2 regions of the Terrabacter sp. 2RAF25 genome follow, and region 2 is predicted to be linked to the other one. Evidence: predicted binding sites of a transcription regulator. Region 2 holds the regulator's gene; the other holds the start of a gene.
What was found. Region 2 encodes HspR, which represses chaperone genes until heat shock. Its sites were predicted from a motif close to AAGTTGAGTCNNNNNGACTCAACTT; they were not measured.

Region 1 (14,374 bases), on a different contig from region 2:
GAGCGTGAGGTCGGTCGTCGTGTGGTCCTCCATGTCGAGCGTCACCGTGGTGCCGGCCTGCTTGGCGAGCTCGCAGATCTCCCGGGCGTGGGCGAGCGCGATGGCGTTGCCGTCACCGGGCAGCGCCTGGCCGAGGGCGCTGAGCTTGAGGGACACCTCCACCGTGCCGGCGCCGGTGAGGCCCTGGTCGCGCAGCGCCGTCAGCAGCGAGAGGTAGGCGTCTCGGGTGTGCCGGGCCTGGGCGATGTCGGTGGTGTCCTCGCCGAGGTAGTCGATCGTCGACAGCCGTCCGGAGGCCGCGATCTCGGCCGCCGCGCCGACGACGTCGGCGCGCTCGGCGCCGGGCACGAAGCGCTTGACGACCGAGCGCGACACGGGCGCCTTCTCGATGACGTCTCGGATCTTCTCCTGCTTGGACAGCTGCAGGAGCGAGTTGCGCAGCAGGTCGCTGGCGTCCACGGGGGCCTCCGGGTGGTGCTCGGGTGGTGTCGGATGTCGGGACCGGGGTGCCGGCCCCTGGTGTGGGACTGCGGCGGACGGCGGTGGCCGCCCGCCCGCCAAATCTACCGCCGTGGGGACGGGTCGCCTGCCGGTCGGCCCCGCGCCCACCTGCCCAGTGCCCACCTGCCCAGTGCCCACCTGCCCAGTGCCCACTGCCCGCCTGCCCACCTGCCCACCTGCCCGCCTGCCCGCCTGCCCAACTGTCCGCCTGCCCGCCTGCTCCGCCGGGACGGGATCGCCATGCGGCAGACTCGCTGCCATGCGTCGACCGACCACCCGGAACCTCCTCGTCGCCGTGACGCCCCTGACGCTCCTGCCCTGCCTGGCCGCGTGCTCGGACCCGGCGGCCACGATGCCCGTGGCCGTCCCGTCCACGACGGGCGTCGCCACCACGCGCGCGGCGTCGGCCGCGTCGGACGAGCCGCTTGCACCGCCGTCGAGCCTGACGCCCCCTCGCGTGCACGCGACCGGGGCCGTGGCGGCACACCTCGACGGCTACGACGTGGCCGGGCTGACCCGCTCGACCGCGGAGGGACCGGCGGACCTCGCTGCCTGCCCCGACGCCGCGCGCCTGACCAAGGTGACGGGACCGGACGCGTACGCCCGGTCCTGGCAGGGCCCGGCGGCCACCCGCGCGGACGTCGCCGCGATCACCTACCCCGACCTCGCCTCCGCGGCCCGAGCCGTCGAGCCCGTGCTCGACGCCGCCGCCTCGTGCCGGGCGCCGAAGCCCCACAAGGGCATCACGACGACGGTCGACAACGAGCGACGCGACGTCGCAGAAGGTATGCCGCTGGGCCGGGTCGACCTCACGCGGACCTCCGCCGCCGGCACCGTGCACGACTACGTCGGTGTCGTGCAGGTCGGCAACGTCGGCGTGCGGCTCACCTTCTCCTCCCCCGACGGCAAGGCCGCCAACGAGAAGGGGTCGACCGCCCTCGCCCGTCTCGCCCGCGACGTCCAGGGGCTGTGATGGTGACCCTCGACGACGACGCCCTGCGGACGCCCGGTCCTCTCGGCCTGTCCCTCGACGCCTTGGGCGATGCGCTCGGGGCCGCGTCGACGGTGCTGCGCGCCAACGCCATGGCCGCCGGCCTCGACGCACCCGTCCCCACCTGCCCGGGCTGGACCGTGCTCGACCTCGTCGCCCACCAGGGCATGGTGCACCGCTGGGCGGCCAGCCAGCTGCGCGGTGCGCCGGTCGACCCGCCCGAACCGCTCGAGGTCGAGGGCCGCGAGTCGCCCGACGTGCTGGGGTGGTTCGACGAGGGGGCGACCGGCCTGCTGCAGGCGATCGTCGACGCACCCGACGACCTCGAGGCGTTCGTGTTCCTCGAGGAGGCTCCTGCCGCGCGGCTCTTCTGGACCCGGCGACAGTGCCACGAGACGACCGTCCACGCAGTCGACGCGCTCGGCGCCCGGCTGCGGCGACCGCCGCGAGCCGAGGAGACGTGGATCGTCCCCGAGGTCGCCGTCGACGGCATCGACGAGCTACTCGTGGGTTTCGTCACCCGCAGTCGCAAGGGCGCCTCACCCGGCGGATCCACCGAGTCGACCCGCCTGCTCGTGGCACCCGACGGCTGCGACGTGGCCTGGCTCGTGGACCTCGCGACCGGTCGACCGCTCCGGACCCGCAGGGTGCGACCGGGCTCCCCCGACGCGTCCGGCGCCGACCACGTGTGGACGGGCGACCCCGTGGACCTCTACCTGCGGCTCTGGAGCCGGGGCGCCGCCGAACCGGTGGACGACCTCGAGCGCTGGTGGCGAGAGTCGATCTCGGTCACGTGGTGACAGGCCCCGCCGAGGGCGCCACGTAGCAGGATGGGCGAGGCCGGGCGCGACGACGCACCCGACCGAGACGCGAGGAGCAGGTATGCCGTCGGAGGGCTTCGGCCGGACCGTGCAGTCCGCCATCTACCGGGCCGGTGCGTTCGGTCACCGACCGGAGGTCCCGACCGACGGCACCCAGCTCGAGTCAGCAGCGCGAAAAGTCATGTCGCGCAGGGGGTTTGCCTACGTTGCAGGATCCGCTGGCTCTGAGGCGAGCGCCTCGGCCAACGCCCGAGCCTTCGACCGGTGGAGGGTGGTGCCGCGCATGCTCGTCGACACGACGGAGCGTGACCTCGGGGTCGAGCTCTTCGGCCGACGCCACGCGAGCCCGTTCCTCGTCGCCCCGGTCGGAGTGCTCTCGATGGCGCACGACGAGGCCGACCTCGCCGTCGCACGCGGCGCACGCGAACAGGGCATCACCCAGGTCATCAGCACGCAGGCGTCGGTCCCGATGGAGGACATCGCCCGGACGCTCGGGGGCTCGGGTCACTGGTTCCAGCTCTACTGGAGCAGCGACGACGACCTCGTCGAGAGCCTCGTGTCGCGTGCAGAGGCCTGCGGGAGTGAGGCCCTCGTCGTCACGCTCGACACGGCATACCTCGGCTGGCGGCCGCGCGACCTCGACCTCGGCCACCTGCCGTTCGCGCGCGGCGAGGGCATCGCTCAGTACACGTCGGACCCCGTCTTCAGGCGCCTCGTGGCCGATCGGGTGGCGGCCGCGACGCCCCAGCCGCGCCCTCGGCCCACGCCGGCCGCGGTCGCGACCCTGCTGTCCATGTCGCGCAACCATCCCGGCGACACCCGGCACAACCTCACCGCACCCGAGCCGCGCGCCGCCGTCGAGACGTTCCTCGACGTGTTCAGCCGGCCCTCGCTGACGTGGGACGACCTGCCTCGGCTCCGGTCGATGACCTCGATGCCGATCGTGCTCAAGGGGATCCTGCACCCGGACGACGCCAGACGGGCCGTCGATGCCGGTGTCGACGGCGTCTACGTCTCCAACCACGGTGGGCGGCAGGTCGACCGGTCGGTGGCCGCGCTCGACGCCTTGCCCGGCGTCGTCGCTGCGCTGCGGGGCGCCGGGTCACCGATGCCGGTGGTCTTCGACAGCGGGATCCGTTGCGGCGCAGACGCTTTGATTGCGCTGGCCCTCGGCGCGACGGCCGTTGGCATCGGACGGCCGCACGTCTACGGTCTCGCGCTCGCCGGAGCCGACGGGGTGTCGCAGGTGCTGCGCAACCTGCGCGCCGAGCTCGACCTGCAGGTCGCCCTGTCGGGGCACACCTCCGTCGCCTCACTCACTCCCGACGTCCTCACGCGCGTCGACTGACGTAGCCCTCACCGGAGGGGGCCGACTCGTGAAACAGGCTCGACGGCATACGTTCTCGTCACGCAGGATCGGCACATGCCCGCCCTCGACCACCTGACCCGCGACGCCTTCCCACGGTCGTCGAAGTACGACGCGAAGTGGCTCGTCGACCTCGACATGGGTCCCCACCCGCTGTGGCTGCTCGAGGACCTCGCGGCCGACCTCGACCTGCGACCCGACATGCGCGTGCTCGACCTCGGGTCGGGTCTGGGGGCGACGTCGGTCTTCCTCGCGAAGGAGTACGGCGTGCAGGTCGTCGCGGCCGACCTCTGGGTCGACCCGACCGAGGCCGGAGCGGTCTTCCGCAAAGAAGGCGTCGACGACCGGGTGCTGCCGATGCGCGTCGATGCCCACGCGCTTCCGTTCGGGAGAGGCTCGTTCGACGCGATCGTCAGCATCGACGCGTGGGAGTACTTCGGCACGGGCGACCATTACCCGCCCTACCTCGCGACGTTCCTGAGGCCCGGTGGGCAGCTCGGCGTCGCGACCCCGGCCCTGACGAGCGAGGTGCGCGAGCTCGGCGAGATCCCGGAGCACATCGACCGGGTCGTCGGCGCCGAGACCGCTGCCTGGCACACGCCCGAGTGGTTGCGCAGCCAGTGGGAGTTCAGCCGGGCGTTCACCTCGGTGATGGCCCGCGCGCAGGAGGACGCCTGCGCGAACTGGCTGCTGTGGGAGCGTGCCGTCATGGAGCTCAAGGGCCAGGTGACTTCGCCCGTGCAGTCGATGCTCGAGGCCGACGGTGGGGCGTTCGTGACCTTCGCGCTCGTGACGGGACGGGTCGCATGACCGTCAGCGACGTGGACCTCGAGCACCTGCGGCGCGCGGTCTCGCTCGCGCGCCTCGCCCTCGAGCGCGGCGACGAACCGTTCGGCTCGGTGCTCGTCTCGGGCGAGGGCGAGGTGCTCTTCGAGGACCACAACCACGTCGTCGCGCTCGAGGCGACCCAGCACCCGGAGTTCGCCATCGCCCGGTGGGCCGGCGCGCACCTGACGCCCGAGCAGCGCGCGGCCTGCACCGTCTACACCTCGGGAGAGCACTGCCCGATGTGCTCCGCGGCACACGCGTGGGTCGGCCTCGGCCGCATCGTGTATGCCGTCAGCTCATCGCAGCTGGGCACGTGGCGGTCTGCGTGGCGGGCGTCCCCGTCACCCGTCGCGGCGCTGTCCATCCGTGACGTCGTTCCCGACGCAGTCGTCGATGGCCCGGCCCCCGAGCTCGAGGCCGAGGTCAAGGCCCTGCACGAACGGTTCGCGACCACCACCCGCCCCTGACCAAACTCCATCCGGCGCCACGGCCCCCAAACCGTCGCGGGCAGGCCCCCAACCGCGCACCTTCCCGCGCCACGGCCCCCAAACCGTCGCCCCCGGCCCCCCAGCCCCGCCAGAACCAGCGCCACGGCCCCAAACCGTCGGGCTGTGGAGGACGGGAGCGCGCGCGACCCGGAGTGCTGGATCGTCTGCCCATGACACCGGACGACGGCAAGCCCTTCCTCCGCTCCGCTGCTCGGCACCTGTCCGACGGGCAGCTCCGCCGCGGCTACCGCACGCTCTTTCACGGGGTCCACGTCTCGAGGCAGGCGTCGGTAACCGTGGCCACGCTCGCAGAGGCCGGTCTGTTGGTCGCCGAGCCGGGGAGCTACGTGTCGCACCAGACCGCTGCTCGCCTTCTCGGCGGGATCGTGCCCGCTGATCCGAACGTGCACGTCACCTCGCCGCGGATCCGCGTCAAGGGTGCGGGACTGGTCGGTCATCGTCGCAAGGTCGGGCAGCAGGTGATGACCTGGGGTGGGTTGCGCATCACATCGCCGGCCCAGACCTTCCTCGACATGGCGCACTGCCTGACGCTCGTCGACCTCGTGGTGCTCGGCGACTCGCTCGTCCGCCACAAGCGCACGACCTCGGCCGAGCTTGTCTCGAGGGCGAGCGCCAAGTCCGGGCCCTATTCGCACCTGGCCCGCCGCGCCGCTTCCCTTGTCCGCGCGGGAGTCGACTCCGCGATGGAGACGCGGCTACGCCTGCTGATCGTGCTCGCCGGACTTCCCGAGCCCGAGATCGACCACCGGGTCCACGATCACGACGGCGCACTGCTCCGACGCTACGACCTGTCCTACCTGCCGTTCCCGCTCATCATCGAGTACGACGGTCGTCAGCACGCCGAGTCCGACCAGCAGTGGCTCTCCGACATCGGCCGCGACGAGGTGCTCGACGACGAGCGCATCCGCCGCCTCGTGATCGTGTCGCGCGACCTCTACTCGACGCCGGCCAACACGCTGGCCAGGATCACGAAGGCGATGCGCCGAGCAGGTATGCCGGTCCCCCGCCTTCGCGACGAGTGGCGCCGACACTTCCCCGGCCGCCCCGGCGACCTGGCGGTGTCGGCGTGAGGGGGCAGGCGGCATACGTCGTCGGGATGGGCGGGTACGTCCACCTCGATCCGAACGGGGGCGGGCCGTATGCCGTCTTCCTGAGTAGGGCGCGCACCCGTTCTGTCCGCCCACGGCGAACAGAGGCGGAACCTGAGCCGATCACGCTCAGGATGGGAACAGGACGAGCACGGCTCGCGTTGGTCGGGTTGTGCTCGTCCACAGCGGGCACGGATAGCATCGAGATGTCTCTCGATCAGTCAGGAGAAGAACATGTTCGAACGGTTCACCGACAGGGCCCGGAGGGTGGTTGTCCTCGCGCAGGAGGAAGCACGCCTGCTCAACCACAACTACATCGGGACCGAGCACATCCTCCTGGGTCTGATCCACGAAGGCGAAGGCGTCGCCGCGAAGGCCCTCGAGTCGCTCGACATCTCGCTCGAAGCGGTCCGGGCCCAGGTCCAGGAGATCATCGGCCAGGGGCAGCAGGCCCCGACCGGCCACATCCCCTTCACGCCTCGCGCGAAGAAGGTTCTCGAGTACTCGCTGCGCGAGGCACTCCAGCTCGGCCACAGCTACATCGGCACCGAGCACATCCTGCTCGGCCTCATCCGCGAGGGCGAGGGCGTTGCCGCCCAGGTGCTCGTCAAGCTCGGCGCCGAGCTCAACAAGGTGCGTCAGCAGGTCATCCAGCTGCTCTCCGGCTACCAGGGTGGCCAGAGCGGCGAGAAGGCCGGCGCCGGTGTCGGCCAGGGCCAGACCGAGGGCACGCCCGCGGGCTCCCTCGTGCTCGACCAGTTCGGTCGCAACCTCACGCAGGCTGCCCGCGAGGGCAAGCTCGACCCGGTCATCGGGCGTGAGAAGGAGATCGAGCGGGTCATGCAGGTGCTGTCCCGCCGCACGAAGAACAACCCCGTCCTCATCGGCGAGCCCGGCGTCGGCAAGACCGCCGTCGTCGAGGGCCTGGCCCAGGACATCGTCAAGGGCGAGGTGCCCGAGACGCTCAAGGACAAGCAGCTCTACACCCTCGACCTCGGCTCGCTCGTGGCCGGCAGCCGCTACCGCGGTGACTTCGAGGAGCGGCTCAAGAAGGTCCTCAAGGAGATCCGCACCCGCGGCGACATCATCATCTTCATCGACGAGATCCACACGCTCGTCGGTGCGGGTGCCGCCGAGGGCGCCATCGACGCCGCGTCGATCCTCAAGCCGATGCTCGCCCGTGGCGAGCTGCAGACAATCGGTGCGACGACGCTCGACGAGTACCGCAAGCACATCGAGAAGGACTCGGCCCTCGAGCGGCGCTTCCAGCCGATCCAGGTGCAGGAGCCGACGCTGCCGCACGCCATCGAGATCCTCAAGGGCCTGCGCGACCGCTACGAGGCGCACCACCGCGTGACGATCACCGACGGGGCGCTCGTCGCGGCGGCCAACATGGCCGACCGCTACGTCAACGACCGCTTCCTGCCCGACAAGGCCATCGACCTCATCGACGAGGCCGGCGCGCGACTGCGCATCCGCCGCATGACCGCTCCGCCGGACCTCCGCGAGTTCGACGAGAAGATCGCTGCGCTCGTGCGCGAGAAGGAGTCGGCCATCGACGGCCAGGACTTCGAGCGTGCGGCCCGCGTCCGCGACGACGAGAAGCGCCTCCGTCAGGAGAAGGCCGCCCGTGAGGCCCAGTGGAAGTCGGGCGACATGGACGTCGTGGCCGAGGTCGACGAGGAGCTCATCGCCGAGGTCCTGGCTGCCAGCACCGGCATCCCGGTGTTCAAGCTGACCGAGGAGGAGTCGAGCCGGCTGCTCCACATGGAGGACGAGCTGCACAAGCGCATCGTCGGCATGGACGACGCCGTCAAGGCGCTGTCCCAGGCGATCCGCCGCACCCGTGCCGGCCTCAAGGACCCGCGCCGCCCCGGTGGCTCGTTCATCTTCGCCGGCCCCACCGGTGTCGGTAAGACCGAGCTCGCCAAGACGCTCGCCGAGTTCCTCTTCGGCAGCGAGGACGCGCTGATCCAGCTCGACATGTCCGAGTACTCCGAGAAGCACACGGTGAGCCGCCTGTTCGGTTCGCCTCCCGGCTACGTGGGTTACGAGGAGGGCGGCCAGCTCACCGAGAAGGTGCGCCGCAAGCCGTTCTCCGTCGTGCTCTTCGACGAGGTCGAGAAGGCCCACCCGGAGATCTTCAACTCGCTGCTGCAGGTGCTCGAGGACGGCCGCCTCACCGACTCGCAGGGTCGGATGGTCGACTTCAAGAACACCGTCATCATCATGACGACCAACCTCGGCACGAGGGACATCTCCAAGGCCAACATGGGCTTCTCGTCCGGGCCCGACAGCCGCACCGACTACGAGCGGATGAAGGCCAAGGTCACCGACGAGCTCAAGCAGCACTTTCGGCCCGAGTTCCTCAACCGCGTCGACGACACCATCGTGTTCCCGCACCTCAACAAGGCGGAGATCACGCAGATCGTCGACCTCGAGATCGCCAAGCTCGACAAGCGGCTCAAGGACAAGGACATGGGCATCGAGCTCACGCCCGCGGCCAAGGACCTGCTCGCCAAGAAGGGCTACGACCCCGTGCTCGGTGCGCGCCCACTGCGCCGCACCATCCAGCGCGAGATCGAGGACGCCCTCTCGGAGAAGATCCTCTTCGCCGAGTTCACGTCGGGTCAGTACATCAAGATCGACACGGAGGGCGAGGGCAAGGAGGAGAAGTTCACCTTCTCCGACATGGCCCACCCCGACGCGCACCGGCCGGCCGACGACCTGCCGGAGCTTCCCGAGGGTGCTGCTCTCGACGAGGCACTCGGTGTCAACGTGACGGCAGGCCCGTCGACGGTGCCCGACGACCAGGTCTACCCGGACTCCGGATTGACCGGCACCGACCGCTGACCGCACAGAGCACGATTCAGCAGGACTGACCGGCCGAAGGGGTCGGGGACCACGGTCCCCGACCCCTTCGTCGTGCCCGAGACACGATCCGGAGACACGATCGACGACCCCGAGGGCGTATGCCGTCTGGCCGGGTGTCATACCGGGGTCGTACTCGCGCGCCGGCGGAGCCGACCCCGGTCCGATGTGGCACGGGGGCGTGCGCCGCGAAGGTGGTCCCCATGAGCGACACCTCACCCCGCAACTCACCCAGCCCATCACTCGACAGCGACCTCGCCAGCGACCTCGACAGCGACCTCGCGGGCGACCCCGACAACGACCTCGCGGGCGACCCCGTCGGAGGACCCGCCACCGGATCCACCACCGGACTCGTGGCGCGCGACCTCGTCATGACCTACGGCAAGGCCGGCAGGGGCGCTCCGGCCGGCCCACCGGCCCTCGGCGGGGTGGACCTCACCCTCCGCTCAGGCGAGAGCCTTGCCGTGATGGGCCCGTCCGGCTCGGGCAAGACGACGCTGCTGCACGTGCTGGCCGGCATCCTCAGGCCGACCGGCGGCCAGGTGCTCTGGCGTGGCCGCGACATCGCGCGGATGTCGGACCGCGAGCGAACGGTACTGCGCCGCAAGGACTTCGGCTTCGTCTTCCAGCAGGGCATGCTCCTGCCCGAGCTCCCCGCGATCGAGAACGTCGCCCTCCCGCTCATGCTGGACGGAACCTCCCGTTCCCAGGCAACGGCCCGGGCTGCAGCCCTGTTCGCGCCGCTCGGGCTGTCCGGCTTCGAGAAGCGCCGACCGGGTGAGCTGTCGGGCGGCCAGGCCCAGCGCGTCGCGATCGCCAGGGCGCTCGTCGCGCGGCCCGGTGTGGTCTTCGCCGACGAGCCGACCGGCGCGCTCGACCAGGCGACGAGCGCCGAGGTCATGCGCCACCTGACCGAGCTGACGGCCCACACCGGGGCCTCGCTGGTCGTCGTGACGCACGACGAGAACGTCGCCGCCTGGTGCCGGGGCATCGTGCACGTACGTGACGGCAGGATCGTCGACCACGGCGTCGGGCAGAGTGTCGGACAGAGCGTCGGGCACAACGTCGACCGCACCGACGGTATGGCGTCGGAGGTGGCTCGATGAAGGCCGCTGGCACGCTGTGGTGGCGGCTGCGTCGGGCGGACGCGGCCGAGAACCGGGTTCCCGGGATCCTCGCGGTCGTCTCGTTCGCGGTGGCGACGGCTGCCCTGCTCGTCTGCGTCGCCGGACTCCAGGCCTTCGAGGCGCGCAACCCCCTGCCGCCGGGCGGCCTCGAGGGACACCTCAGCGACGAGGCGGCACTCGGCAACCTCTACGTCACGCTCGCGTGGATCGCGACGACGTGCATGGTCATCCCGATCCTCACCCTCGGTGGCGTGGCCGCACGTCTCGCGATCGCCCGGCGCGACCAGCGCCTGGCCGCGCTCCGGCTCGCCGGTGCGACGTCGGGACAGGTCACCGTCATGACGCTGGCCGAGGCGGCGGCCCAGGCCGTCGTCGGTGCGCTGACGGGCGTCGTGCTCTACCTCGCCGTGCTCCCCCTCGTGGCCCGGCTCAGCTTCCAGGGCCGCGTGTTCGAGCTGCGCGAGCTCGTGCTGCCGCTGTGGCAGACGCTCGCCGTCGTCGCGGCCGTCGTCGTCGTGGCGGTCGTGTCGGGCGCGTCGAGCCTGGCGCGGGTCGCGATCAGCCCGCTCGGCGTCGCGGCCCGGACGAGCCCGAAGCGGCTCAGCCTGCTGCGCGTCCTCGTCGCCCTGGCAGCCGGCGCTGCCTGGGTCCTCGTCATCACCCCGATGAAGGAGCCGCAGCGGATGACCATCGTGCTCGTGCTCGGCGCGATGATCCTCGCGGTCAACGCGGTCGGACCATGGGTCGTCATGGTGGCCGGCCGGCTCGCGGCCCGCGTCGCCCCGACGGCGGCGACCCTGCTTGCGGCTCGTCGGATCGCCGACGACCCCAAGAGCACCTGGCGCGCGGTGGGCGCGCTGGGCCTGGCCGTCGTCGTCGTCGGCTTCACGAGCCTGGCGCAGATCGACGAGCCGGGGTCGCCGCTCGAGCGCTATCTCGCGGCCGACCTCGGCACCGGAGCCCTCGTCACGCTGGTCATCATCACCATCGTCGGGGCGACGTCGACGGGCGTGGTGCAGGCCGCGCGAGTGCTCGACCAGCGCGAGCAGTACCGCGCCCTCGCCCTCGCCGGCACCGGCGAGCGGTCGCTGCACCGGGCCCGGGCGCTCGAGGTGGCGCTCCCACTGGCCGTGACGATCGCGCTCTCCGCAGGCTTCGTCGTGGTCCTCATGCTGCCCTTCCAGAGCAGGCTCGACAGCGGACTGGTGTTGCGGTTCGTCGTGACCTCGGCCATCGCCGGGGCCGTGGTGCTTGCGTCGGTGCTGGCCTCCCGGTCCCTCGTCCGGACGGCCTCCCGCGTCGCGTGAACAGGTCGTCTACGGTGGGGCGGTGACTTCAGAGCACCGCCCCGCCGACCGCGGGCGCGCCGACGACGTATGCCGTCCGGTGCGTTCACGACGCTCGTTCGCGGTGCGCGCGGGCTGGGCCACGGCGGCGGTGGCGCTCACGCTCGGCGCGTGCACGTCGGGCCCGTCCACGCCGTCCGCGGGCTCAGCGTCCCGAAGGACGTCGAGCGCGACCTCGGGCACGACGTCCGACGCCCCGGCACAGAAAGGTCCACAGATCGTCGGCGCACCCGCGTCCCTCGCCGCGCTGGTGCGCACCGTGTACGCGGGGGGTGACCTCACGCGTACGGCCTCGCCCACCGCAGCTGCCGCGCTCAAGGGTCGCAGGGCGGCGACGGGCACCCTGGACGCGAGGGCCGAGGTCGGCTCGTGGATGGGCACCCCCGTCGCCGTGGTCACCTCCGGCGACGACGTCACGCTCGCCGTCGGGCCGACCTGGAAGGTCGTCGGCGGCTGGTGGCCGTCGCTGGGCGTCGAGAAGCCGAGCCTCGGCCCGGGGCCGCGCTGGGTGCTGGCGATCGGGTCCGACGCGCGCCCGGGCCAGCCGCTCGAGCGCACGCGCGCCGACGTGCTCCAGGTCATCGGCATCGACGGCAACGGGGGCGGCGGCGTCATGGGGATCGCCCGTGATCTCTACGTGCCCCTCTCGACCGGCGGCAGGGGGAAAATCAACTCCGCCATGGTGTTCGGCGGCCCGAAGGCGCAGGTGAGCACCGTCCGCAACGTCACCGGCCTGCCGGTCGAGGGCTACGTCGTGCTGGGCTTCACCGGCTTCACGAAGATCGTCGACGAGCAGGGCGGCATCCCGATCGTCATCCCGAAGACCGTCGTCGCCTCGCACGCCCGCAACATGGTCATCAAGGCCGGCCCGCAGACCCTCACCGGCAAGCAGGCGCTGGCCTACGCCCGTGAGCGAAAAACCCTGCCTGACGGCGACTTCGGCCGCTCACGTCACCAGGGCGAGGTGATCCTCGCGGCTGCCGTCAAGGCGAAGCTCGCCGGCCCGATCGCGATCCCGTCGGCGCTGACCAGCTTCAGCAAGGTCGGCAAGAGCAACCTGACCGCCGAGCAGATCCTCACGTTCACGGCCGGGCTGCACCAGGTGAGCCCACTCGAGGTCGGCCGCGGCGTCGCCAAGGGCGCCTTCGGCACGGCAGGCGCGCAGTCGATCGTCGTGCTCGGCAACGAGGCCCGGCGGCTGTTCGCGCAGTTCCGCGACGGGAACCTGACGTGAGCGACGTGACGAACGAGCCGAACGCGTACGCCTCCACGCCCGTCCTGCGACGGGCGCGCACGTCCGACGTACGCGACATCCGGGCCCTCGTGGCCCCGCTCGCCGAGCGTCGGGTGCTCGTCAGCAAGGAGGCGGTCACCTACTTCGAGAGCCTCCAGGAGTTCCGGGTCGCCGAGCTCGACGGGCGGGTCGTCGGCTGCGGCGCGCTCCACGTCATGTGGGAGGACCTCGCCGAGATCCGCACCCTCGCGGTCGCGCCCGAGATGCTCGGCACCGGACTCGGCGGCCGGCTGCTCGAGGCTCTCGTCGAGGACGCCCGCGAGATCGGGGTCGAGCGCCTCTTCTGCCTCACCTTCGAGACCGACTTCTTCGTGCGACACGGGTTCGAGGCCATCGAGGGGCAGGCCGTGCCGATGGACGTCTACGCCGAGCTGCTGCGGTCCTACGACGAAGGCGTCGCCGAGTTCCTCGACCTCGAACGGGTCAAGCCCAACACCCTCGGCAACACCCGGATGCTCCGCACCCTCTGACCCTCGCGGTGCTCAACTGCGGTGCTCAACTGCGGGGCTCAGCTGCGGGGCTCAGCTGCGGCCGGACGCGGCGTAGATGCGACGCACGACGTCCTCGATGTCGGGTTCCTCGATGGTGAGGTCGCGCACCTCGTGCCGGGCCGAGACCTGCGCCAGCACGGCCGCGGCGGTCGTCGCCTCGGAGTCGAAGGCGAGCCGCTGGCGCAGCCCGTCGGACTCGCTGCCGAGCAGCCGGGCGCGAGGGATGTCGTCGAGGTCGGGTGTCGGTTGCGCGAGGTCGATGACGAGGATGCGCTGCGCCCCCACGGTCGCAGCCAGTCCGGTCAGGGTGCCGTCGAAGGCGAGCCGTCCGCGGTCGACGACGAGCACCCGGTCGCAGAGCCGCTCGATGTCGCCCATGTCGTGCGTCGTCAGCAGCAGCGTGGTGCCGCGCTCTCGGCGCTCGGCCACGAGGAACTCGCGCAGGCGCTGCTTGGACAGCACGTCGAGTCCGATCGTCGGCTCGTCGAGGATGAGCAGGTCGGGCGAGTGCAGCAGCGCGGCTGCGATCTCGGCGCGCATGCGCTGCCCGAGCGACAGGGAACGCACGGGGGTCCCGAGCTGCGACCCCATCTCGAGCTGCTCGACGAGCATGTCGGTGCGCGCCCGCGCCTCCTGCTGGTCGAGGCTGTGGATCGCGGCCAGGATCGAGAAGGAGTCGCGGAGGGGCAGGTCCCACCAGAGCTGGGACCGCTGCCCGAACACGACTCCGACCCGGCGCGCCACGGCGATGCGCTCGCGCATCGGGTCCAGGCCGCACGTGCGCACATGGCCGGACGTGGGTTTGAGGATGCCGGTCAGCATCTTGATGGTCGTCGACTTGCCGGCGCCGTTCGCCCCGATGTAGCCGACCGACTCGCCCGGCTCGACCGTGAAGGTCATGCGGTCGACGGCGCGGGTCTTCTTGAAGTCGCGCACGAGGTCACGGGTCTCGATGATGCTCATCCGCCGGCTCCTTGGTAGTGACGGGTCCCGAGTCTCCAGCACAGCCCGGCGATGCCCCACGCGAGCAGCGCAGCCAGGGGCGTGAACCAGGCGAGCCACTGGGGCGCGAGGTGGTCTCCGGGCAGGTCGAGGATCGCGACCGCAGGAAGGTAGGCCACGAAGGCCGTGGGGACGACGA
Region 2 (14,374 bases):
ACGCGTGGCGCTCGAGGTGCGCCGACTACCCCGAGGCGCTCGCCGTCGCGATGGTGCTCGAGGGGCTCGACCTCCGCAGCCGCGAGCGTCTCGAGATGCTGGCGGAGCGCGACGACGTGCTGCTCCTGCACCGCGACCTGCTCGACGGGGTGCAGGGCGTGCTCGACGCGCTCTTCGGGCTCAACCGGGTGTGGATGCCGCACCCGTTCCACAAGTGGCTCGACTGGGAGGAGTCGCTGCTGGCGCACCGGCCCGAACGGTTGGTCGCGCGCATCCGGTCGCTTCTCGTCACGCCACCGCAGGAGGCGGTCGAGATCCTCGTCGGGCTGGTCGACGAGACGTACGCCCTCGCGCGCACCCACGTCCCGGGCGCCGACGTGGCGCCTCTCCTTGAGGCCTTCGACCTGCGCCGGGTCCGGTGAACGGGCCTACGCTCGAGCGGTGACCACCATCCCTGACTCCTTGCGTGAGCTCGTCGAGAGCGGGCCGCTCGCCCACGTCGCCACGACCAACCCCGACGGCAGCCCCCAGCTGACCGTCGTGTGGGTCGGCTTCGACGGAGACCACCTCTACTCGGGGCACATGCACGAGTCGGTGAAGGTGCGGAACATGCGCCGTGACCCCCGCGTCGTCATCTCGATGCAGGGCCCGCGGGTGCGTGGCCGCTTCCTCGACGAGTACGCCGTCCTGAAGGTGCGCGCCACGGTGACCGAGGGCGGCGCCTGGGACGCGCTCGACCGGCTCGCGAAGACGTACGTCGGGCCCGACACCACCTTCCCGGCGCCGCGCGCGGAGGGCGGCTTCGTCGTGCGCTACGAGGTCGAGCGCATCGGCGGCGTCGGCCCTTGGGTGGCGGGCTGACCCTGCGGCCACGGCGCTGACCGAGACAGCAGCGCGTCGGCTCAGGTGACGCGCACGAGAAGGATGCGGTCGTCCCCGGCGCCGGGGCTCTGCCTGCCGTCGCGGTTGCTCGTCGTGACGAGCAGGGTGTCCGCACCCACCGCGAGCACGCTGCGCAGCCGCCCGTAGCGGCCGACGAGGAGGTCCTGGGGAGCCGCCGCCGTGGCGCTGCCGTCGAGCGGGATGCGCCACAGACGCTGACCGCGCAGCGCCGCCATCCACACCGTGCCCCGCGCGATGGCGATGCCGCTCGGCGAGTCCTCGGGCGGGCCCCACTGGGCGACCGGACCGGTCACGCCGGCACGGCTCGTGCGTCCCTCGGTCTGCGGCCACCCGTAGTTGCGGCCGGGGCGGATCAGGTTGAGCTCGTCCTCGCTGTGGTCGCCGAACTCGGAGGCCCAGAGACGCCCGGCAGCGTCCCAGGCGATGCCCTGGACGTTGCGGTGGCCGTACGACCAGACGAGGGTGTCGAACGGGTTGCCCGGCGCCGGGCGCCCGGCGGTCGTCATCCTCAGGATCTTGCCGCCGAGCGAGCCCTTGTCCTGGGCGAGCGACGGCTGCTGCGCCTCGCCGGTGGTGGCGTAGAGGTAGCCGTCGGGGCCGAAGGCGATGCGCCCGCCGTTGTGGTGCACGTTGTGCGGGATCCCCCTGACGAGCACCCGCGGGGTGCCGAGCTGGCGACCCGTCGGTGCGGACTGGTCCCACGGGATCGCCGCAATCCGGTTGTCGCCGGACGTGGAGTAGTACGCGTACACGAGGCGGTCGCGCGTGAACGCCGGTGACACGGCGATGCCGAGCAGACCCGCCTCGCCCTGCTGGGCGACGTTCGAGACGACGCCGGGCACGGTGCCCACGCGGGTGAGGCGACCCGCGGCGACGTCGAGGCGTGAGATCTGGTAGGTGTCGCGCGCCGAGACGAGGACGGTTCCGTCGGGCAGCCGGGCCAGGCCCCACGGCACGTCGATCCCGGTGGCCAGGGTGCGCAGGACCGTCGCCGTCCCCGTCGGCCGTCCCGGCGCCGACGTGGGTGGCGCGCTCGTCGGGGTGGTCGGCCTGCTCGAGGTCGCCGGGGGCGTACGCGTCGTTGCCCCGGTCTCGGAGGTGGTCACCGCGCTGGTGGTCGCGACCGTCGCGGCCGGCGGTGACGACGGTGACGACGTCGAGGACGGGCCCGCTGTCGTGGCGCCGGTGGTCGGTGGGGCTGACGAGCAGGCGGTCACCGCCCCACCGGTCAGGCCGAGGGCGATGGCCGCCGCGAGTGCGGTGCGTGCCGTGCGGGTCGTGTGCGTCGCCATGGGGCACCTCCGTTGTCGAAGGTAGCGACCGCGCCTGTGCATGCCGAGCCGCCGTCGTCGGGAACAATCCCTCCGAACCGAGAGTTGAGTCTGGTGAGCGCAAGATTTGCGAGTCCGGCTTTGACAATCACGGCCCGGTCGGAGCACATTGAGCGAGGGCCGGTTCCGGGGCAGTCAGCCCGGACCGGCATAGACCGGATCCACCCAGACCATCAAGGAGTCACCCATGGCACGTGCCGTCGGCATCGACCTCGGTACCACCAACTCGGCCGTCTCCGTCCTCGAGGGCGGCGAGCCGAGCATCATCGCGAACGCCGAGGGCGGGCGCACGACGCCGTCCGTCGTCGCGTTCTCCAAGAACGGCGAGGTGCTCGTCGGCGAGGTCGCCAAGCGCCAGGCCGTCACCAACGTCGACCGGACGATCCGCTCCGTCAAGCGCCACATGGGCACCGACTGGAAGTCGCCCGAGATCGACGGCAAGACCTACACCGCGCAGGAGATCAGCGCCCGCATCCTCCAGAAGCTCAAGCGTGACGCCGAGTCCTACCTCGGCGAGACCGTGACCGACGCCGTCATCACCGTCCCCGCGTACTTCGACGACGCCGAGCGCCAGGCCACCAAGGAGGCCGGCGAGATCGCGGGCCTCAACGTGCTGCGCATCGTCAACGAGCCCACCGCTGCGGCGCTCGCGTACGGCCTCGACAAGGGCAAGGAGGACGAGCTCATCCTCGTCTTCGACCTCGGCGGCGGCACGTTCGACGTGTCCCTCCTCGAGGTCGGCAAGGACGCCGAGGACGGCTTCGCCACGATCCAGGTGCGTGCCACCAACGGTGACAACCACCTCGGTGGTGACGACTGGGACGACGTCGTCGTCCAGCACCTCATCACCCAGGTCAAGAACAAGACGGGCCAGGACCTCTCCAAGGACAAGATCGCGATGCAGCGCCTCCGCGACGAGGCCGAGCGCGCCAAGAAGGAGCTCTCCACCGCGACGAGCACCAACATCTCGGCGCAGTACATCTCGATGACGCCCGAGGGCCCGATCCACCTCGACGAGAGCCTCACCCGTGCGCAGTTCGAGCAGATGACGAAGTCGCTCCTCGACCGCACCAAGGCGCCGTTCCACAAGGTCATCGAGGACGCCGGCATCAAGGTGGCCGACATCGACCACGTCGTGCTCGTCGGCGGTTCCACCCGTATGCCGGCCGTCACGAACCTCGTCACCGAGCTGACCGGCGGCAAGGCCCCCAACAAGGGCGTCAACCCCGACGAGGTCGTCGCCATGGGCGCGAGCCTGCAGGCCGGTGTCCTCAAGGGTGAGCGCAAGGACGTCCTGCTCATCGACGTCACGCCGCTCTCGCTCGGCATCGAGACCAAGGGTGGCCTGTTCACCAAGCTCATCGAGCGCAACACCGCCATCCCGACGAAGCGCTCGGAGATCTTCAGCACCGCCGACGACAACCAGCCGTCGGTCCTCATCCAGGTCTTCCAGGGTGAGCGCGAGATCGCCCAGCACAACAAGTCGCTCGGCACCTTCGAGCTGACCGGCATCGCGCCGGCGCCGCGCGGCGTGCCGAAGATCGAGGTCACCTTCGACATCGACGCCAACGGCATCGTCAACGTCAGTGCCAAGGACCAGGGCACCGGCAAGGAGCAGAAGATGACGATCACCGGCGGCTCGGCCCTGTCGAAGGAAGAGATCGACAAGATGGTCAAGGACGCCGAGGCGCACGCCGACGAGGACAGGAAGCGTCGCGAGGAGGCCGAGGTGCGCAACCAGGCCGAGCAGCTCGTCTTCTCGACCGAGTCGTTCCTCAAGGAGTCCGGCGACAAGGTCCCGGCCGACGTCAAGACGCCGGTCGAGGAGTCGCTCGCCGACCTCAAGGCCGCGATCGCCGAGGGTTCCGAGGCGAGCGCCGACGACATCAAGGCCAAGGTCGAGGACCTCAACACGAAGTCGCAGGCCATGGGCCAGGCGGTCTACGCGTCCGAGCAGGCGAACGCCGGTGCAGCGGGTTCCGCTGAGGCGCAGGACGGTTCGCACGCCGGCGGGTCGGCCGGCGAGTCCGCTGGCGCCGACGACGACGTGGTCGACGCCGAGGTCGTCGACGACGACGAGGCCAAGGAAGCCAAGTGACCGAGTCGACCGGGCCCGCGAGCAACGGCACGACGGGCGAGCAGCCCGACGTGACCGCCACGGGTGCGCAGGGTGCCGGCAGCGGTGACGCTGCCGGCACCCCGGCGCCCGGCACGCGCCCTGCTGCTTCCGAGCAGGGGCAAGCGCCGGCCGGTGACAAGCGCCACCACACGTACTACGAAGGGGGCGCCGGCGCCTCGTCGGAGCCGGGCGGCGAGGACGAGTACGACCACGCCCCAGACGGTTCCGCTGCATCGGCCGAGTCCGAAGGTGTCGCCCTCGCCGAGGAGGACACCATGGCCGCGACGCTGCTCGCCGACCTGCAGCGCCTGCAGGCCGAGTACGTCAACTACAAGAAGCGCGTCGACCGCGACCGTGAGGTCATTCGCCACTCGGCGGTCGGCAGCGTCGTCGAGTCGCTGCTGCCGGTGCTCGACGACATCCACATGGCCCGGCAGGCCGGCGACCTCTCCGGGGGTCCCTTCGCGGCCATCGCCGACAAGCTCGAGGCGACGCTCGGCCGCTACGGCGTCGAGCGCCTCGGCGAGGCCGGCCAGGAGTTCGACCCGAAGGTGCACGAGGCCCTCATGCACGTCGAGGCCGAGCTGCCCGAGGGGGCGACGGGCACCACCGTCGTCCAGGTGCTCCAGCCGGGCTACCGCATCGGTGACCGGCTCGTCCGCGCCGCGCGGGTGTCGGTTGCCGACCCGGCCTGACACGTCCGCCGCCGGGCTGCACGCGCAGCCCGGCGGCATACCCGATGATGGGAGCAGGGTGAAGCCCACCGAGACCAAGGAGGTGCGCCATGGCTAGCCAGGACTGGTTCGAGAAGGACTTCTACGGCATCCTCGGCGTGCCCCAGGACGCCGACGCGGCGACGATCAAGAAGACCTACCGCAAGCTCGCCCGCACGATGCACCCCGACCACAACGTCGGTGACGCCAAGGCGGAGGAGCGCTTCAAGGAGATCGGCGAGGCGTATGCCGTCCTGTCCGACCCCGAGCAGCGCCGCGAGTACGACGCCATCCGTGCCATGTCGCACGGCGGCGCCCGCTTCACGGCGGGTGGCCCCGGCGGCGGCGGCGCCGGCTTCGAGGACATCTTCTCCGCGTTCGGGGGTCCGGGCGGTCCCGGCGGACAGCGCGTGCGCTTCAACACCGGCGGTGCCGGCGGCCAGCCGAACCTCGAGGACATCCTCGGGCAGATGTTCGGTGGCGGAGCGGGCGCGCCCGGTGCGGGCTACGGCGGCTACGGCGCCCCCGCAGGGCCTCGTGCCGGTGCCGACGTGCAGGCCAGCACGCGCATCGGTTTCCGCGACGCGGTCGAGGGCTCGACCGTCTCGCTCAGCTCTCCCGATCTCGGCCGCGTCAACGCCCGCATCCCCGCCGGTGTCAAGGACGGCCAGCGGATCCGCCTGCGCGGCAAGGGCCGTCAGGGCGACCCCGGCGCTCCGGCCGGTGACCTCATCCTCACGGTGGCCGTCGACAAGCACCCCGTGTTCGGTCGCGACGGCGACAACCTGACGATCGACCTGCCGGTCACCTTCGCCGAGGCCGCCCTAGGCGCGACCGTGGCGGTGCCGACGCTGGACGGCGGCCAGGTCAAGGTGAAGGTGGCTGCGGGCACCCCGAGCGGCCGCGTGCTGCGGCTCAAGGGACGAGGCGTCAAGCGCGGCGACCACACCGGCGACCTGCTCGCCAAGGTGCAGGTCGTCGTGCCGCAGCGGCTCACCGACGAGGCCCGCGAGGCCGTCGAGAAGATGGCGGCGGCCGAGAGCGGCCACGACCCACGGGCCGAGCTGTTCGAGCGCGCCCGCGCCTGACGGCATACGCCCCGGGTGACCGTGGGCGACGACTGACGACCGACGACTGGCGACCGAGATGGAGGTGACGAGGATGGCTCGCAGGAGCGCCAGGCCCGGTGGGCACGACGACGACGCACCCGTCTTCGTCATCTCCGTCGCGGCCGAGCTGGCCGGCATGCACGCGCAGACCCTGCGCCAGTACGACCGGCTCGGCCTCGTCTCGCCCTCACGCACCCGCGGCGGCGGTCGGCGCTACAGCACGCGCGACGTCGCTCTGCTGCGCGAGGTCCAGCGGCTCTCCCACGAGGGTGTCTCGCTGGCCGGCATCCAGCGCATCCTCGACCTCGAGAACCACGTGAGCGCGCTCCAGTCCCGGGTCGACGAGCTCACCGCCGAGGTGTCCGCGACCCGGGCAGCGCTCGCGGCGGGGGTCTCGGGCACCCGGGTCTTCGCCGTCGGGCCCAGGGGTGAGGTCGTGGCGGTGCGCCCGGGTCAGCGGCCGCCGCGCACGCCGGCTTCGCAGGCGCTCGTGGTCTGGCGCCCGGAGCGCTAGGCGGGGCCCGACCGCCGGCCGCACGGCAGCCCGGCTCGAGGCCGCCGCGATGACGGTGCCGTGTGCAACACTGTGCCAGCCTCGAGCAGACGGGGTGTCATCACCGCTTGATGCCGCCGGAGGCAGTTGCGTGTTCCATTTTCCGGAGGTCGTGTGACCCCTCACCACCCTGACGGTGACGCCGTGGACGGTGTCACGGGGGCCGAGTTCGGCGTGCCCGTTTCGCGCTCGGCCGAGATGCAGGAGCTCTTCCTCCGCACCGACTGGTCCACCACGTCGCTGGGGCCGGTCGAGACCTGGCCCGCGAACCTCCGCTCCATCGCCGACATCTGCCTGTCGTCGGGCTTTCCCATGCTCGTGTGCTGGGGTCCCGAGCTGGCCATGGTCTACAACGACGGCTACCGCACCCTGCTCGGACGGAGCAAGCACCCTGCGGCCTTCGGCCGGCCCGTGGCACAGGTCTGGCCCGAGGTCTGGGACGTCATCGGCCCCATGTTCGACGGCGTCCTCGACGGCGGGCCGGCGACCTGGGTCGAGGACGAGCTGCTCGTCGTCGACCGCTCCGGCTTCCTCGAGGAGGCCTACTTCACGTGGTCCTACGGCGCCATCCACGACGCTGAGGGCAACGTCGCCGGCATCCTCAACGTCGCCGTCGAGACCACCGACAAGGTGTTGGCAGTGCGCCGGGCCGGTGCCGCGCTCGAGCTGTTCCAGTCGCTCACCAGCGGTCCGGCGCCGGAGACCCGGGAGCAGGTGCGCGACCGCGCCCTGGCGGTGCTCCGCGCGCGCACGGCGGACCACCTCGACGCCGACCTGGTCTGGACGGAGGGCGACGCCGGCGTCGCCGCCACGGAGCCGTCAGCGGTCGGTGCCGACCTCGTCGTCCACGTCGTCCCCGTCCTCGAACCCGGGTCGGCAGAACCCGCCGCGCTGCTGCGGCTGGACGCCAACCCACGCCGCCCCTGGGACGCGCAGCTGCAGGCATACGCCGAGCTCTGCGCCTCGCACGTCGCGATGGCCCTGAGCGGGGTCCGCCGACGCGCAGACGACCGGCAGCGCGAGGAGGCCCTCGCCGAGCTCGACGTCGCGAAGTCCGACTTCTTCGCCAACGTCAGCCACGAGCTGCGCACGCCGCTCGCCCTCATCGCCGGACCGGTCCAGGACGCCCTCGTCTCGGACGGCCTCGACCACGACACGCGTCGTCGGTTCGAGATGATCGCCCGCAACACCGACCGACTCACCGGCCTCGTCGACCGCATCCTCGACCTCACTCGTGTCGAGGCCGGCGCCGTCGAGCCGCACTGGGTCGCCGTCGACGTCATGACCGTGACCAGCGGCATCGCCGCCAACTTCCGTCCCGCGATCGAGCGGATGGGACTCGAGTTCGCCGTCGAGTGCGACGACCTCGGGCGTGAGGCGCACGTCGACCTCGACATGTTCGAACGCATCGTGCTCAACCTGCTGTCCAACGCGCTCAAGTTCACGCCACGCGGCCGCATCGGGCTGCGCCTCACGGGCGACAGCCGTGGCTACGAGGTGTCGGTGAGCGACACCGGCATCGGCATCCCCGAGAAGGACCGCGAGCACGTCTTCGACCGGTTCCGGCAGCTCGCCGGCAGCGACGACCGACGCTCGCGCGAGGGCGCCGGCATCGGGCTGTCCATCGTCCGCCAGCTCGTCGGGCTGCTCGGTGGCAGCATCAGCCTGCACTCCGCGGAGGGGCAGGGGAGCACCTTCTCGGTCCGTCTGCCGTGGGGGGTGCCCCCGACCCGCACCGCCAGCCGTCCCTCGATCACCCCGCGGACGGCACAGTCGTTCATCAGTGAGGCCGCGGCATGGGACGGGCCCGGTCCGGACGACGACGAGGCTGGGCCGCCCGAGCGGCACGAGGGGCCCGAGCAGGCCGCACGCGCCGGTGCCGGCGAGCCGGCCGTCGCGGTTCGCCCGACCCTCCTCGTGGTCGAGGACAACCCTGACATGCGCGAGCACGTCACCCGCCACCTCCGTGACGACTACGTGGTCGTCACGGCCCGCGACGGCGTCGAGGCCCTCGCGCTCATGCGCGCCCAGCCGCCCGCGATCGTGCTCGCCGACGTCATGATGCCGCGCATGGACGGCCTGGCGCTCGTGAAGGAGGTCCGCGACGACCCCGCGCTGCGCGACCTGCCGGTCGTCCTGCTCTCGGCCCGCGCGGGCGTCGAGGCGAGCACGATCGGGCTCACCATGGGCGCCGACGACTACGTCGTCAAGCCCTTCCACCCCGCCGAGCTACGGGCCCGGCTGGCCGCCAACCTCGCTCGCTCGAGGTCACGCTCGCGCGACGCCGCCTGGCTGCGGGCCATCATCGGCGCCATCCGTGAGCCGCTCATCGTCGCCGACGCCGAGGGCACCGTGGTCGAGCTCAACGACGCCTTCACGCGCGACTACGGCTGGTCGCTCGCCGACGGCCCGTTCTCACCGCCCTACCCGTGGTGGATCCCGGCCGGCGAGGCGCCCTCCGAGCACGAGGCGCATGCGCGGCGGGTCGAGCTGCTCCAGACCGGGCAGCCCTTCCTCGACGAGCACTACCGCATCCGCCGGCGGGGCGGAGGAGAGGCCTGGGTGCACACCCGGGCCGCCAGCGTTCCCGAGACGGCTGACCACGCCGGCTTCGTCCTCGGGGTGGCCCGCGACGAGACCCGCGAGCGCGAGGCCCGGATGCGCCGCGAGCTCGCAGGTCGGGTCGCCGTCGACCTCGCTGCCGCCGAGAGCCTCGACCAGGCCCTCGCCACCGCCGTCACCGGGTTCACGGTCCTCTTCGATGGCGAGGTGACGCTGCGAGTGGCCGACGACAAGGGGGCCGTCGTCGTGCTGTCCCCTCGAGGTCGGGTCCAGCCGTCGGACCTCGACGACGCCGTGCGCGCCGGTCTCGAGTCGGGGCCGCACGGCCACGACGCCCTCGTCGGCGACAAGCGTGAAGGCCTGCTGCTCCTGCCCACCTCGCAGGACTCCGAGTGTCGCGCGTGGGTGCAGTTCGACGAGCCACGCATCGTCGGCAGCGACGAGCTGATCGTCGGCGACCTGCTCGCCCAGACCCTGGGCCAGGCCGTCGACCGGGTCGTCAGTCGTCGGCAGCGGTCGGAGAAGGAGCACCAGCTCGAGCAGGCCATCGAGAGCCATCGGCTCATCGGGCACGCGGTCGGCGTGCTCATCGAGCGCCACCGCATCACGGCCAAGCAGGCGTTCGAGATGCTCCGGCAGGCCTCGCTCAGCCGCAACATCAAGCTGCGCGAGATCGCCGCTCGCGTCGTCGAGAGCGGACAGGACCCCGACTCCGCCTGACCGGCAGAAGCGGGCCGCCGAGCGTCAGCGCAGGGGCTGGTCGCCCCGCAGTGCCCCGAGCACCCGGGTGAGCAGCCCGGGTCGGGGGGCGTCGGGGACGGGCCGGCCGGGCTTCTGCTGCCCCCTGGCCGTCGAACGCCTCCGGGTGTCCGCGCCCGCGACGCCGCCCTCGAGGGTCGTGACCAGCGACTCGAGGGTCGCGTCGACGTCCGCGATGTCGTAGCCGCGCTGCAGCGACGTGGTCGTGAAGCGCACGTCACGCACCCGCGACGCGAGCCCTGCAGGGGAGGCCCCGGTCCGCAGCGCAACGACGACCTCGTCGATGAACCTGTCGACCTCGGCCATGTCGTAGCCCTGGCGGAGCTGGGTCGAGCCGAACCGGGCCTTGGTCAGCTCGGTCACGAGGCGGGCGGGGTCCATGGTCCCGAGCGTAAGGTCAGCAGCGTGCGCGGGTGCGCGTGACGGCATACGGCACCGGCGTGGCGCGCTCGAAGTTGAGCGGAATACACTCAACTTGCCACCGGTTGTCTCGAGTGATCCCCACCCCGCACGAGGAGAACGCATGGACCTACAGCTGACCAACAAGGCTCAGGAGGCCTTCGCCCAGGCCGCGACCACCGCGACCGGCAAGCACCACCCGAACATCGAGCCGGCTCACCTGCTGCTCGCGTTGGCAGCCCAGAGCGGCACCACCACTCCTGCCCTCCTGGCGGCGGGCGGCTCGAGCGTCGCCGCCGCCACCGCCGCGGCCGAGCGAGTGATGTCCTCCCTGCCCCAGGTGAGCGGCGTCGCCCAGCAGCCCCAGCTCTCCCCGGCGTCCCTGCGGGCGATCCAGCAGGCCCAGCAGTACATGACGTCGATGGGCGACTCGTACGTCTCCACCGACCACGTGCTCCTCGCCCTCGCGCGCACCGGCCAGTTCGAACTCGACGCCGACGCCGTCGAGAAGGCGATCCCCGGGCTGCGCGGCGGTCGCCCCGTCACCTCCGACAACCCCGAGGGCACGTTCGAGGCGCTCGCGAAGTACGGCACCGACCTCACGGCCCGCGCCCGCGACGGCAAGCTCGACCCCGTCATCGGCCGTGACGCCGAGATCCGGCGCGTCGTGCAGGTGCTCAGCCGCCGCACGAAGAACAACCCCGTGCTCATCGGCGAGCCCGGCGTCGGCAAGACGGCCGTCGTCGAGGGCCTCGCCCAGCGCATCGTCGAGGGCGACGTGCCCGAGAGCCTGCGCGACAAGACGCTCTACAGCCTCGACCTCGGCTCGATGCTCGCCGGCGCGAAGTACCGCGGCGAGTTCGAGGAGCGGCTCAAGGCCGTGCTCGAGGAGATCCAGGGCAGCGACGGGCAGATCGTTACCTTCATCGACGAGATCCACACCGTCGTCGGCGCGGGTGCCGGCGGCGAGGGCGCCATGGACGCCGGCAACATGCTCAAGCCCATGCTCGCCCGCGGTGAGCTGCGCCTCGTCGGCGCGACGACGCTCGACGAGTACCGCAAGCACATCGAGAAGGACGCCGCGCTCGAGCGCCGCTTCCAGCAGGTCTTCGTCGGCGAGCCGTCGGTCGAGGACACCATCGCCATCCTGCGCGGTCTCAAGGAGCGCTACGAGGCCCACCACAAGGTGACCATCGCCGACTCCGCCCTCGTTGCGGCCGCGAGCCTGTCCGACCGCTACATCTCGGGCCGCCAGCTGCCCGACAAGGCCATCGACCTGATCGACGAGGCCGCGTCGCGCCTGCGCATGGAGATCGACTCGAGCCCCGTCGAGATCGACGAGCTGCGCCGCGCCGTCGACCGCCTCAAGATGGAGGAGTTCGCGCTGGAGCAGGAGACCGACGCCGGGTCCCGCGAGCGCCTCGAGCGGCTGCGCAAGGACCTCGCCGACCGCAGCGAGGAGCTCGCGGCGCTCAATGCGCGGTGGGAGGCCGAGAAGTCGGGCCTCAACGCCGTCGGCGACCTCAAGGCCCGCGTCGACGACCTGCGCACCCAGGCCGACCGCCTGCAGCGCGAGGGAGACCTCGGGGCGGCCTCGAAGATCCTCTACGGCGACATCCCGACGCTCGAGAAGGAGCTCGCCTCCGCCCAGGAGCGCGAGGCGGCCGCGACGGCCTCCGACGAGGGGCCGATGGTCAAGGAGGAGGTCGGCGCCGACGACATCGCCGACGTCATCTCGGCCTGGACCGGCATCCCCGCCGGACGGCTCATGGAGGGCGAGTCCGAGAAGCTGCTGCACATGGAGCAGCACATCGGGGGCCGGCTCATCGGACAGGCCGACGCCGTGCGCGCCGTGTCCGACGCGGTGCGACGCACCCGTGCAGGCGTGTCCGACCCCGACCGCCCGACGGGCAGCTTCCTGTTCCTCGGCCCGACCGGCGTCGGCAAGACCGAGCTCGCCAAGAGCCTCGCCGACTTCCTCTTCGACGACGAGCGCGCCATGGTGCGCATCGACATGTCGGAGTACTCCGAGCGTCACTCGGTCGCGCGCCTCATCGGTGCCCCGCCGGGTTACGTGGGCTACGAGGAGGGTGGCCAGCTCACCGAGGCCGTACGCCGTCGGCCCTACTCGGTCATCCTGCTCGACGAGGTCGAGAAGGCCCACCCCGAGACCTTCGACATCCTGCTCCAGGTGCTCGACGACGGTCGTCTCACCGACGGTCAGGGCCGCACCGTCGACTTCCGCAACGTCATCCTCGTGCTGACCTCCAACCTCGGATCGCAGTTCCTCACCGACCCGACGCTGGGCCCCGAGGCGCGACGCGAGTCGGTCATGGGTGTCGTGCGGTCGGCGTTCAAGCCCGAGTTCCTCAACCGTCTCGACGAGGTCGTCGTCTTCGACGCCCTGAGCCGCGACGACCTCGCCCACATCGTCGACCTGCAGGTGCGCGCCTTCGGGGCGCGGCTGTCCGACCGCCGGATCACCCTCGAGGTGACCGACGCTGCCCGCCAGTGGCTCGCCGAGCGGGGCTACGACCCGGCCTACGGTGCCCGGCCCCTGCGTCGGCTCGTGCAGCGCGAGATCGGCGACCGGCTCGCACGCGGCCTGCTCTCGGGCGACGTGCGCGACGGGTCGACCGTCACGGTCGGTGTCGACGAGGCCGGCGAGCAGCTCACGCTCGGCTGAACACCTCTGCGGCCCAACCGAACTCGCGTGCCGCTTCCACGTTGTCCGCGCGGTCGTCGGTGAACCACACCTCGTGGCGGGCCAGCTCGCGCCCGAAGTCACCCTCGATCGCGCGGTGGGCGGCGGCATACGCGAGGGGGTCGGGCTTGGCGACGCCGAAGTCGGCGGTGTTGAGCAGCCCGTCGAAGAGCCGCGTCAGGCCGAGCAGCTCGAGCTCGGCGGGCACGTGGTCGGTGCCGTTGGTGAACACGTAGGTGCGGTGGCCCGCCGACCGCAGGGTCTCGAGCCGCTCGACGGTCTCGTCGATGACGGTGCCCCGGTTGGCGCGCCACCGCTCCATGTGGTCACGGACCCGATGGGGCTCGGCGGCGGCGTCCTCGAGCGCGGCGCAGATGGCGGCATACCAGTCGTCGAACGTCTGCCGCCCCGTGATCGTCGGCGTCAACAGGTCGCTGTGGAACGCCGTTGCCGCGACGTGGCCCGGGGGCAGGCTCAGCGCGGCCTCGATGGCCGCGCTGGGGTCGCCCGGCGCGAAGTCGCGCACGACACCGTCCAGGTCGAAGACGTATGCCGTGTGCCCGGTCACGCCGTCGTGTCGCGGTGCGCGCGCTCGTCGATGCGGTCGGTGCTGCCGGGCTTGTCGGACCCGGCGGTCGAGCGGCCGTCGTCCGCCCACGAGGCCGTGCCGTCGGCCACGCTGCCCTCGGCCCGACCGGTGACGACGTCGGCACGCGACGGCCCCTCGCGCTCGCGCCACTCGGCCTCACGACGCGCGAGCTCGGCCTCACGCGTGTCGAGGCCCTCGTGGCGTGCGGCCAGCTCGCTCTCGCGGCGACGCAGGTCGTCGTCGCGCAGGCCGGCCTCCTCGAAGCGGCGCTCGTGCTCGAGGCGGGCGGTCTCGGCGCTCTCCTCGACCTCACCGATGCGGGCCGAGGCACGCTCCTCACGGCGCAGGCGCGCACGCCGACGTGCCGAGGCGGACAGCAGGGCCCAGCCGAGTGCGAAGAGCAGCACGGCGATGGCGCCGTACAGCACGAGCTCGAGCGGCGAGGCGTCTCGAGACAACCCGAAGGCAGTGACCGTGACGGGACCGGCCGCCGCGCGGGTCGCCAGGTAGGCGGCGACGCCGGCTCCGGCGCCCGCCAGCAGCAGGATGACTCCGAGCAGGGCCATGGGTGGTGCTCCTTCGTCAAGGGGCGGGGTTCTCCCGCCGTGAACGTCCCCGACCCTAGCCATACCC

Region 1: a site for HspR is predicted at 6,216-6,240, ahead of AB4091_RS15315 (ATP-dependent Clp protease ATP-binding subunit). Genes of this name have one in related genera too.

The regions. Positions count from the first base shown of each region.
Region 1 is NZ_JBFRGJ010000006.1:40,671-55,044, reverse strand. Features, by position in the region: gene AB4091_RS15350 (proline dehydrogenase family protein) at 1-459, opposite strand, end outside; gene AB4091_RS15345 (hypothetical protein) at 761-1,474, shown strand; gene AB4091_RS15340 (maleylpyruvate isomerase N-terminal domain-containing protein) at 1,474-2,292, shown strand; gene AB4091_RS15335 (alpha-hydroxy-acid oxidizing protein) at 2,375-3,661, shown strand; gene AB4091_RS15330 (SAM-dependent methyltransferase) at 3,737-4,489, shown strand; gene AB4091_RS15325 (nucleoside deaminase) at 4,486-4,974, shown strand; gene AB4091_RS15320 (hypothetical protein) at 5,166-6,086, shown strand; gene AB4091_RS15315 (ATP-dependent Clp protease ATP-binding subunit) at 6,339-8,957, shown strand; gene AB4091_RS15310 (ABC transporter ATP-binding protein) at 9,179-10,081, shown strand; gene AB4091_RS15305 (FtsX-like permease family protein) at 10,078-11,409, shown strand; gene AB4091_RS15300 (LCP family protein) at 11,432-12,682, shown strand; gene AB4091_RS15295 (amino-acid N-acetyltransferase) at 12,688-13,212, shown strand; gene AB4091_RS15290 (ABC transporter ATP-binding protein) at 13,264-14,196, opposite strand; gene AB4091_RS15285 (ABC transporter permease) at 14,193-14,374, opposite strand, start outside.
Region 2 is NZ_JBFRGJ010000014.1:3,152-17,525, forward strand. Features, by position in the region: gene AB4091_RS21265 (hypothetical protein) at 1-422, shown strand, start outside; gene AB4091_RS21270 (PPOX class F420-dependent oxidoreductase) at 442-861, shown strand; gene AB4091_RS21275 (PQQ-dependent sugar dehydrogenase) at 903-2,195, opposite strand; gene dnaK (molecular chaperone DnaK) at 2,422-4,332, shown strand; gene AB4091_RS21285 (nucleotide exchange factor GrpE) at 4,329-5,048, shown strand; gene AB4091_RS21290 (DnaJ C-terminal domain-containing protein) at 5,138-6,154, shown strand; gene AB4091_RS21295 (heat shock protein transcriptional repressor HspR) at 6,228-6,689, shown strand; gene AB4091_RS21300 (ATP-binding protein) at 6,873-10,010, shown strand; gene AB4091_RS21305 (DivIVA domain-containing protein) at 10,035-10,430, opposite strand; gene clpB (ATP-dependent chaperone ClpB) at 10,573-13,134, shown strand; gene AB4091_RS21315 (HAD family hydrolase) at 13,121-13,720, opposite strand; gene AB4091_RS21320 (hypothetical protein) at 13,717-14,307, opposite strand.